3 regions of the Paenibacillus sp. EKM301P genome follow, and region 2 is predicted to be linked to each of the others. Evidence: riboswitches for the same ligand, from Rfam matches in the RefSeq annotation. Region 2 holds a riboswitch; each other region holds the start of a gene.

Region 1 (3,279 bases), on a different contig from region 2:
AGGTTATGGCCTGTTCTCCATAAGTAAAAGGAATAGGGCGGTTCAATTGATCCACAGTAAAGCCTACATTACGTAATCCATTAGCAAAGTCGGAGAAGGCGCCTTCAATGACCCAATCTGCTGCACCAGCCGTCTGTGCGTGCGTATTATCGAACAGCACCTTTTTGCCTTTTCCATCCGGCAGTGTAGTACCGGGTTGACCCGGGTTGCCAGGTTCAGGTTCGCCAGGTTCACCTGGTTCCCCCGGCTCGCTTCCACTCACCAGTTCCACAGCGCTTGGACTTTTTACTCCACCAAAATTATTGTAGGCACCAAGCGTACCTGTCACGCGAATTTTGCTGCCGACCAGTTCAGGATGACCTGTTAACCCAAATTGCCCTCTGTACGCAGATGTCAGCTGCACATCCAATAGATTAGACGTGCTACGTTCATTGGCCTGGTCGGCAATCAGTACGTTAAAATCATTCGCAAACGGAGCAGAAAAATTAGCTGTTTTCGATCCGGTAGCATGTCCGACGATGTAGCCTTCCACCGTCACTGTACCTCCACTGCCTTGGCGCTGAAGTGCTTCGTCTACTGTCAATGCTCCCTCTGCCTTGACCTGACCGAATGGAACGAGGATCCCAATCAACAGCGATACGATCGCTGCTAGATGCAGCACCCCTTTCAAGCGTGAACCTGTGAACCGCAAGCCTTTTACCATACGTCAATATCCCTCCTATAATTCCATAAATGTACTTGTCCTCTATCAGATTAGCTGTCAATCTTCTAATTCCTTCCTGATTTCATCCATAATTATGTAAATTTTAATCTTTTTTATCGGAAACTCGCCTGTTTATGTAAAAATTGAAACCTGCGATTGACACCGAGCACGGCATACATTACGCTAAGAAAGATATGTAGAACGGTATACGCGAATGAAGATGACGGGAGAGTCTGTCCAGGGGCTTACACGCTGGCGGCACCGAAGGAGCAAGACGTCAGCACCCGGCTGGCGGATAATCTCTCAGGTCCATGTATCGTCATCTGACGCAACTCTGGAGAGAGCGCAAGCCACCCAAGGGGTAAGGCGGTAAGGACACCGCACGAAACTCTCAGGTAACGAGGACAGAGATAAGGGAAACTTCCTTATCCTGTCCTTTTTTGCGCTCACATTGTACGTCAGCATTAGGAACCGTCATAGCTGCGCACAAACGCGGAAATACCATATACTATGGTACTAGAACATACAGGGGGCCACACCATGCGTTTCAAAGATGTATTTTCCATTATCGGTCCGGCCATGACCGGACCTTCCAGTTCACACACTGCAGGCGCGGTGCGGCTTGCACGCGTTGCCCGTCACTGGCTCGGGATGCAGCCGGACCGTGCCCGCATGACACTGTACGGCTCCTTCGCCGACACCTACAAAGGACACGGTACAGACCTAGCACTCATCGCAGGCCTGCTCAATTACGATACAGACGACCACCGAATTCCAGATGCCGAGCAATGGGCGGAGCAGGCTGGAATGGCCGTGGAGTTTGCCGTCAGCGGACTACCCGCGCCCCATCCAAATACCGTCCGTTTTGAACTGTGGAAGGGTGAGGATCAGCGCACACTGCTGGGCTCCTCCATCGGCGGCGGCAGCATCCATGTCCAGCAGCTCAACGAATTCCGAGTCAACCTGACCGGGGAGCTGGCTACGTTGGTGCTTCTTCACTCGGATAAGCCCGGCACATTAGGTGCGGTGACTTCAGCACTCGGCGCTGCCGACATTAACATTGCCTATATGCATGTGGATCGCAAAGGCCGAGATGGAGAAGCACTTACCGCCATCGAAACGGACAGTCCTCCTACGGCTGAACTGATCGCAAAACTACGATCCTTACCACATATGTACGAAATTAAAATGATTAATTTGAAAAAAGGAGCTGAATCTGATGCGATTTAGCCATCTGCATGAAATCAGCGCCATATGCGCGGAGGAATCCACCACGATTGGCCGCCTGATGATTCAAGAGCAGGTACAAGAGACGAATACAACGGAAGAAGAAATCTTCCGCCAAATGTCTGATTATTATGAAGTCATGAAGGAGGCCGTTCATCGTGGTCAGACGCAAGACACCGTATCCCGCAGTGGATTAACGGGCGGTGATGGCAAGCGTCTGGCCGAGTATCTGCGGGCAGGAGAAACCTGCTCCGGCGACGCCTCTGCACTCGCCATGGCTTATGCGCTCTCCGTGTCGGAGGTTAATGCGTCCATGGGGCGTATTGTGGCTACGCCCACTGCTGGCTCTTGTGGAGTCATCCCCGGTGTGTTCATTAGTGCGCAGGAGCGGTTCGGCTGGGATGATGAGCATATGGTGCACGGCTTGTTCGCAGCCGGAGCCATTGGCTACGTCATCGCCAACAATTCCTTCATTTCCGGCGCGGAGGGAGGCTGTCAGGCTGAGATTGGCTCAGCCATCGGGATGGCCGCTGGAGCTATGGTCGAGCTACGCGGCGGCACACCTGAGCAGGCCGTTCACGCCGTAGGCCTAGCGCTCAAGAACACGCTCGGTCTGATTTGCGACCCCGTCGCCGGACTCGTCGAGATTCCGTGCATCGTGCGCAACGGGCTGGGAGCCGTGACCGCACTTGCCGCAGCGGATATGGCTTTGGCGGGTGTGCGCAGCGCCATTCCGTCTGACGAAGTCATTGACGTAATGCTTGAAGTCGGCAGCGCGATGCCGTCGAATCACCGCGAGACCGCCAAAGGCGGCTTGGCCCAGACACCCACTGGCAAGCGTTTGACCGAATCACTGACACGCAACACATCAACCAAGAAGAATAAATCGTAGCTTCTAAGCTTTAAAAAATAAAAGAGCAAGCATATCGTCTCTAGACGTATGCTTGCTCTTTTTCTTTTCATTTTAACAGATTACTGAACGGTTACCTGTACCTTCGTCATTTTACCTGCATATTTCACTGTAATTACAGCTTTGCCCTTGCCCTGTGCCTTAATGTTGCCGTCTTTGACGGTCGCAACAATAATTCTGGACGAGGACCAGACAGCAGGTTTGGAAACATCCTTCTCCGACTCATCCTTATACGTGGCTGTAGCCGTAACTTTGGCCAGCTGCCCTGCCTTCAAAGTCAAGGCGACTTCGTCCGTTTGCAGGTATTTAAGCGTATCAACATCAACAGGTACGCTAATCACCTTACCGCCAAACTTCGCCTGAATGTTAGCCTTACCGTAGCTGACCGCGGTAACCTGACCCTTTTTGACGGTGGCTACCTTATAGTTGGACGTTTTCC
Region 2 (3,279 bases):
TAAATCATCAATGGATGATACGCCCACCACACGCAGCATTTCGGTTTGATCTTGTTCGGTCATGGGGAGATAGCGATGCTGCTTCATAAGTTCTGGCTCCTTTCGAAAAGCAAAATTTAGATAGTAAATTAGCTAATACATAATCGTAGTTGGAAAATCCAGAATTTCGTATCTGACATGATCATTTTTTTGAAATGAAGAGGATTTAGGATCAGCGTGGCCGTTTATAAAAAGGGGCTGCGACCACTTCCGCACGCAGGCGTTTACCTCGAATTTCGACCTCCAGCGGTGTAGATAGGGTGCTAAAACGACTGTCCACCAGGGCTAGCCCCAAATTACGCTTCAAGGTGGGCGATTGAGTCCCCGTTGTGACCTCACCAATGTGTTGGCCTTCCGCGAAGACTGGATAATGAGCGCGCGGGATACCGCGGTCAATCATTTCCAGCCCGATCAACTTGCGAGGAATTCCTTGTTCTTTCTGGTGTTGCAGTGCTTCTCTGCCGATAAAATCTCCTTTATTCAGCTTGACGAAGAAACCTAAACCAGCCTCAAGCGGTGAAATGGTGGCAGATAACTCCTGTCCGTACAGCGGCAGCCGTGCCTCAAACCGCAGTGTATCGCGAGCACCAAGCCCAGCGGGAATTAGCCCATACGATTCACCGCAACGAAGCAAACCATTCCACACGGCGGGTGCTTCCTCAGCAGGTATATAAAATTCAAAACCGTCTTCCCCGGTATATCCGGTTCGGGAGACGAGTGCTTTTGCTCCGAACAATTGCACGTTCTCATGGAATCGGAAAGATGCCAGATTCGTAATATCTGCATCTGTCACGGCTGCGGCAATATGTGCTGCTTCCGGTCCTTGTAATGCCAGCAATGCGATCGCATCAGACACATTCTCCAGATGAACCGATGCAGGTACGTGGCGCATGAGCCAATCCCAATCTTTGTCGATGTTGGAGGCATTCACAACGAGCATGTAGCGCTCTGGTCCTTTGCAGTATACAAGCAAGTCATCCACTACGCCTCCATCGGGGTAACACAGGAGTGAATATTGTGCCTGGCCCGGTTCCAACTGGCTGACATCATTCGTGGTTACCCATTGCAAAAAAGCCTCGGCTTCTTTGCCCTCAACCAAAAACTCGCCCATGTGCGAGACATCGAATAAACCCGCGCGTTGCCGGACGGCCTCATGCTCTTTTTGGATGCCGCTAAACTGAACGGGAAGCTCCCACCCGCCAAAGTCAATACAACGAACCCCGGGCTGCGTCCCGTAAGACGAAAATAATGGTGTTCTTCGCAAATTAGACATTTTTTCACTCCTATCCAGTGTAATCGGCTAAACAAAAAAGACAGGCTGAAAGAAACGTATAGACGGCAGTCCATACTCTTCTTTCAGCTCTGTCCTTGATACCAGAAAGTTACCCCGGTGTGAACCAGGTTTCCCCTTGGGTGATCCGCTCTAATCGCGAATGCTCTCCAGAGATGCGTCCGGCAGAGGTCCTTTTGCCTGAGAGATTCACCTGCAATGCAAGTTTACTCCTTCGGCGCTACCTTTTGGATCAACGGTAGGTTACCCGGTTTTGCAGGTAACAACTTGATCCGAGTTCGCGTGCACACTGTCTCAGAAACGACAACAGCTATGCGAATCTTTTGGGTAGTCTCTCCCTCCGCGTTCATCCGCGTTTGCAGTTGTCGGGGTATTTCCAAAAGCATTTGCTATAACCCATTAATACGCAAATTCATTCAAAATGTCAATAAAAATGTCATATAAAACAATCCAAAAAACATTTAATGTATAAATAAGGATATGTAAGCGTTTGTTACAAGTTATCATTTTTTAATATTCTATGCTATATGAGATAACATGAAGTATTTTTGTTAGTATTATTGACATGAGTGTTCATGTTGTCATAATCTTAACCTGTCTAATACAGGTGATTAAAAGCATTTTATTCATGTGGAAGTGAGGCGAAAGCAGGATGAGTGAAGTGAAACGGGAACTTTGGTATACAGACGAACATGAGTGGGTTCAGCGCACAGCAGACGGGACGTTGCGGATCGGCATTACAGACTTTGCACAGCATCAACTGGGTGATATTGTTTTTGTGGAATTACCTGGGGCGGGAGCAACGATTGAACAGGGGGCAGAGATTGGTACAATTGAATCGGTGAAGACCGTATCCGACCTTTTTGCTCCGGTGGCGGGAACCGTATTGAAAGTAAATGAAGCTCTGGAAAGCACACCTGAGCTGGTGAATGAATCTCCCTATGAAAAGGGTTGGATGATTGAAGTAGAGATGGGCAATGATGTCGAGGAGGCTCTGAGCAAGCTGCTGTCTGCGGATCAGTACGAGCAGTTGATTTCGGATGAACAATAATGAGCAATATAAGATGGAATATTAGCGCTTTATTCTAAATTTTTATATGGATATTGAATTGAATAAAAGCATCGTTAGTCCGCTCGTTTTGTGTATAAAATAGTCGCTATGATCTGACATGGCGGCTATTTTTTTGTTGTCTTTTAGAAGACGTAATTACGTCGATTTATTAGATTTAGAGGTGAGCTCCTCTATATAAGGTGCAGATTTACAGCACTGTTTTTTCGACTAATTTCTATTGTTATCGGTCATATTAAGAAGAATTATGCAGGTATAATACGTTGTCCGTTATTTTAAATTTAAATGTTGTCATCAACGTTCATGACGAAAGTACGTTTTCATTTCGTTGATGAAGATAGCGCTGTCATTTAGTATGAATTTTAAGAAAAGGTAGTGATGCTATTTACTCACAAGGAGGATATGAATATGAGCACAGTGGACACAAAGTCCAGTTCAAGCGGTGGCGCTCGTGTCGCCGTACAACGTTTTGGCCGTTTTCTCAGCGGTATGGTTATGCCCAATATGGGGGCCTTTATCGCATGGGGATTAATTACGGCCCTTTTTATTCCGACCGGGTGGTTTCCGAACGAGGGTTTTGCACAACTGGTTGATCCGATGAAAAATTATTTGCTGCCGCTATTGATTGGTTATACAGGAGGCACAATGATTCACGGACAGCGCGGAGGTGTGATCGGTGCCATTATGACGATGGGTGTCATTGTGGGGGCCGATATCCCGATGTTCCTGGGTGCGATGGTAGCTGGTCCGCTGGCTGCATGGATATTGAAGAAGTTCGATAAGGCCATTGAAGGCAAAGTCAAATCAGGTTTTGAAATGCTGGTCAATAATTTCTCGGCCGGGATTATCGGTGCCATTCTAGCACTACTCGCTCATGTGG
Region 3 (3,279 bases), on a different contig from region 2:
AGAACGATCATGCTATAGAAATTTCGTCCGAACGACTGGAGGACATCTTGGCAGGGAAGGTAAACGCCCGTTTTCCAAAGCGTGAAGGTGTGGACTTTTATCACCACTACAAAGAAGATATTGCCTTGTTTGCAGAAATGGGCTTTAAAGTATTCCGGATGTCCATCCACTGGTCGCGGATTTTCCCGAATGGATATGATGCCGAGCCGAATGAAGCAGGATTGCAATTCTACGACAATGTATTCGATGAGCTGCGCAAGTATGGTATTGAGCCTTTGGTAACATTATCGCATTATGAAACACCGCTAGGTTTGACACAGAAATATAATGGCTGGTTGGGACGCGAAGTCGTGGATCATTACGTAAAATATGCCGAAACGGTATTTACACGCTATAAGGATAAAGTAAAATACTGGCTGACCTTTAACGAAATTAATGTCATGACTATGAGCCCGTTTACAGGCGGCGGTGTGGTTATTGACCGTGTAGAAAACAAGCAACAAGCGATATATCAAGCATTGCACCATCAATTTGTAGCAAGTGCATTGGCGACCAAACGGGGACATGAGATCATTCCGGGCGCTCAGATCGGCTGTATGCTGGCCCGCATTGAAAGCTACCCACATACGTGTAACCCAGAAGATATCCTGAAAGCACAGCATGAAAATCAAATGAACCTGTTCTTTACGGATGTGCATGCTCGTGGGGAATATCCCAACTATATGAACCGCTATTTTGAAGAAAATAATATTGTGATCCAGACAGAACCCGGCGATGCCGAAATTTTGAAAAATAACACGGTCGATTTTATCTCATTTAGTTACTATATGACCTTGACCGTATCGGCAGGGCCAGAAGGCGAAAAGGCAGCAGGGAACCTGATAGGCGGTGTGAAAAATCCGTATCTGCAGTCTTCCGACTGGGGATGGCAGATCGATCCGATCGGCCTGCGTGTTACACTGAATACGTTTTATGATCGCTATCAAAAGCCACTGTTCATCGTGGAAAATGGCCTGGGTGCGTATGATAAGGTAGAAGAAGACGGCTCTGTGCATGACACATATCGCATTGATTACTTGCGTCAGCATATTGCCCAAATGAAGGAAGCGATTGCTGACGGTGTTGATCTGATTGGTTACACCAGCTGGGGACCTATCGACCTTGTGAGCATGTCTACGTCCGAAATGTCCAAGCGCTACGGATTTATTTACGTTGATCTGGATGATGACGGTAACGGAACGCTTCAACGCTCCAAAAAGGACTCATTTAACTGGTATAAAAATGTGATAGCAACCAACGGTGAAGAATTGTAATTCCATATCGTTTTGGCGGGTACAGCAGAGAAAATCCTCAGGATGCAATCTGCTGTACCCGCTTTTTGTATAGACACTCTATTGGTTCTTTCAGAGGGCTTCACAAATTTTTCACTTGTAATAAGCTGAAATTTTTCTGTATAATGAATAAAAATTTCATATGTCTGGTTGATGTTTGCGGGAGATGGAATGAAAGTTCCAACCGAAGGGGCAAAACTCTCAGGTGCTTAGGCTGATTTACAGCAACGAGCAGGGACCGTAAACGGACAGAACTCTGGAGAGACCCTTAATTGGGCGCCGAAGGTGCACCGCAGATCACATCTGCTTAAACTCTCAGGCAAAAGGACAGAGACGCGAATAACCTGTGACAGGGATAGCCCTAGGCTTTTTATAAGCTTTTAGAGGTGAAATCCTGCACAAGATGGTTGTATTTTTTCGTGCCTTTAACCTCTCCAGGAGTCGAATCAACAGATTTGACTCTTTTTTGTTTTCTACTATGCTGGAGGAGCGGGTTGAAATGAATTTGGTACATGTGTTAGAAACGATTAGCAGTTGGATATGGGGGGCGCCTCTCATCATCCTTGTTATGGGAACGGGGTTATGGCTGACCATACGTCTAAAAATGTTGCAGGTATTCCGCCTGCCCCTGGCGATCAAGCTCATCGGTAAGGCCCCGAATGAAGGTAGCGGGGATGTAAGTAGTTTTGCGGCTTTGAGTACGGCATTGGCGGCTACCGTCGGTACAGGAAGTATTGTCGGTGTAGCGACAGCCATTAAGCTGGGCGGGCCGGGTGCCTTGTTCTGGATGGTCGTTGCAGCCTTCTTTGGGATGGCGACGAAATATGCGGAAGGTGTACTTGCGGTAAAATACCGGGTGAAGGATCGGAATGGACAATTTTCCGGCGGCCCGATGTATTATATTGAAAAAGGCCTGGGACGCCGTTTTAAACCGTTGGCGATGCTGTTTGCTTTTTCAGGGATGCTGGTAGCGTTGTTCGGAATTGGAACATTCCCTCAGGTCAAGGCGATTGTATCTTCGACTGAAAACAGTTTTGGCGTTCCGCCGATTGTAACGGCGCTGACAATTGCTGTCCTTACAGGTCTTGTGACCATTGGAGGACTCAAAAGCATTGCCAAGGTATCGACGAAGGTCGTTCCTTTTAAAACAGGCCTGTATGTATTGATTTGTATCATTGTACTGATTCGATTTGCTGACCAACTTCCTGCCGCAATTGCGCTTGTGCTTCATTCGGCATTTTCAACTACATCGGCAACCGGCGGATTTGCAGGAGCTACGATTATGCTGGCCATGCGCAGTGGGGTAGCCAGAGGTATTTTTGCCAACGAAGCTGGATTGGGGAGCGCACCGATTGCAGCCGCAGCTGCCAAAACCAAATGGCCTGCGGAACAAGGGCTGATTTCCATGACGGGTGTGTTTATTGATACGATGGTTATTTGTGTGATGACCGGGTTGACGTTACTGGTGAGCGGGGTGTGGAGCGGGCCTACCGATGCAGGCTTGATGACTCAGCAAGCATTTTCCAGTGCATTTCCGCTGGGAGCAGAGCTGCTCACCATCATCCTGATTATGTTCGCATTCACCACCATGCTCGGCTGGAACTATTACGGGGAACGCTGTGTTGAATACTTGCTTGGGGTTAAGTGGATCAAGCCTTATCGTTATTTGTTCATTGTACTGGTTGGCGGGGGCGCGTTCATTAAACTGGATGCGATTTGGCTGCTGGCAGATATTTTTAACGCCATGATGGCTTTTCCGAACCTGATTGCACTGCTCGGCTTGTCGGGAATTGTTGTTGCAGAAACCCGGACTTATATGAATTCTTTGTATCCTAATAAGAACAAGGGTATTCTTGCTGGTGCCAATGTAGGGGCGGCTATCCAAGTAGAAGAAAAGGGACAAACGGTAAATTCATAAATACTAAAAGGGAGTATTCTCAGCCATCAC

Evidence for each region. A riboswitch is a leader RNA that binds a small molecule or an ion and turns the genes downstream of it on or off. The one in region 2 is predicted to bind glycine.
Region 1: another riboswitch for glycine. It lies ahead of sdaAB (L-serine ammonia-lyase, iron-sulfur-dependent subunit beta); the one in region 2 lies ahead of gcvT (glycine cleavage system aminomethyltransferase GcvT).
Region 3: another riboswitch for glycine. It lies ahead of HFD99_RS14265 (alanine/glycine:cation symporter family protein); the one in region 2 lies ahead of gcvT (glycine cleavage system aminomethyltransferase GcvT).

Annotation. Positions count from the first base shown of each region.
Region 1 is NZ_JAALFM010000014.1:74,377-77,655, forward strand. Features, by position in the region: gene HFD99_RS22125 (DUF6359 domain-containing protein) at 1-703, opposite strand, end outside; glycine riboswitch at 918-1,032, shown strand; gene sdaAB (L-serine ammonia-lyase, iron-sulfur-dependent subunit beta) at 1,244-1,933, shown strand; gene sdaAA (L-serine ammonia-lyase, iron-sulfur-dependent, subunit alpha) at 1,923-2,822, shown strand; gene HFD99_RS22140 (Ig-like domain-containing protein) at 2,903-3,279, opposite strand, start outside.
Region 2 is NZ_JAALFM010000001.1:1,124,842-1,128,120, reverse strand. Features, by position in the region: gene gcvPA (aminomethyl-transferring glycine dehydrogenase subunit GcvPA) at 1-87, opposite strand, end outside; gene gcvT (glycine cleavage system aminomethyltransferase GcvT) at 212-1,312, opposite strand; glycine riboswitch at 1,392-1,488, opposite strand; glycine riboswitch at 1,502-1,575, opposite strand; gene gcvH (glycine cleavage system protein GcvH) at 1,983-2,381, shown strand; gene HFD99_RS05000 (PTS mannitol transporter subunit IICB) at 2,808-3,279, shown strand, end outside.
Region 3 is NZ_JAALFM010000005.1:76,258-79,536, reverse strand. Features, by position in the region: gene HFD99_RS14270 (glycoside hydrolase family 1 protein) at 1-1,313, shown strand, start outside; glycine riboswitch at 1,482-1,566, shown strand; glycine riboswitch at 1,578-1,672, shown strand; gene HFD99_RS14265 (alanine/glycine:cation symporter family protein) at 1,831-3,249, shown strand.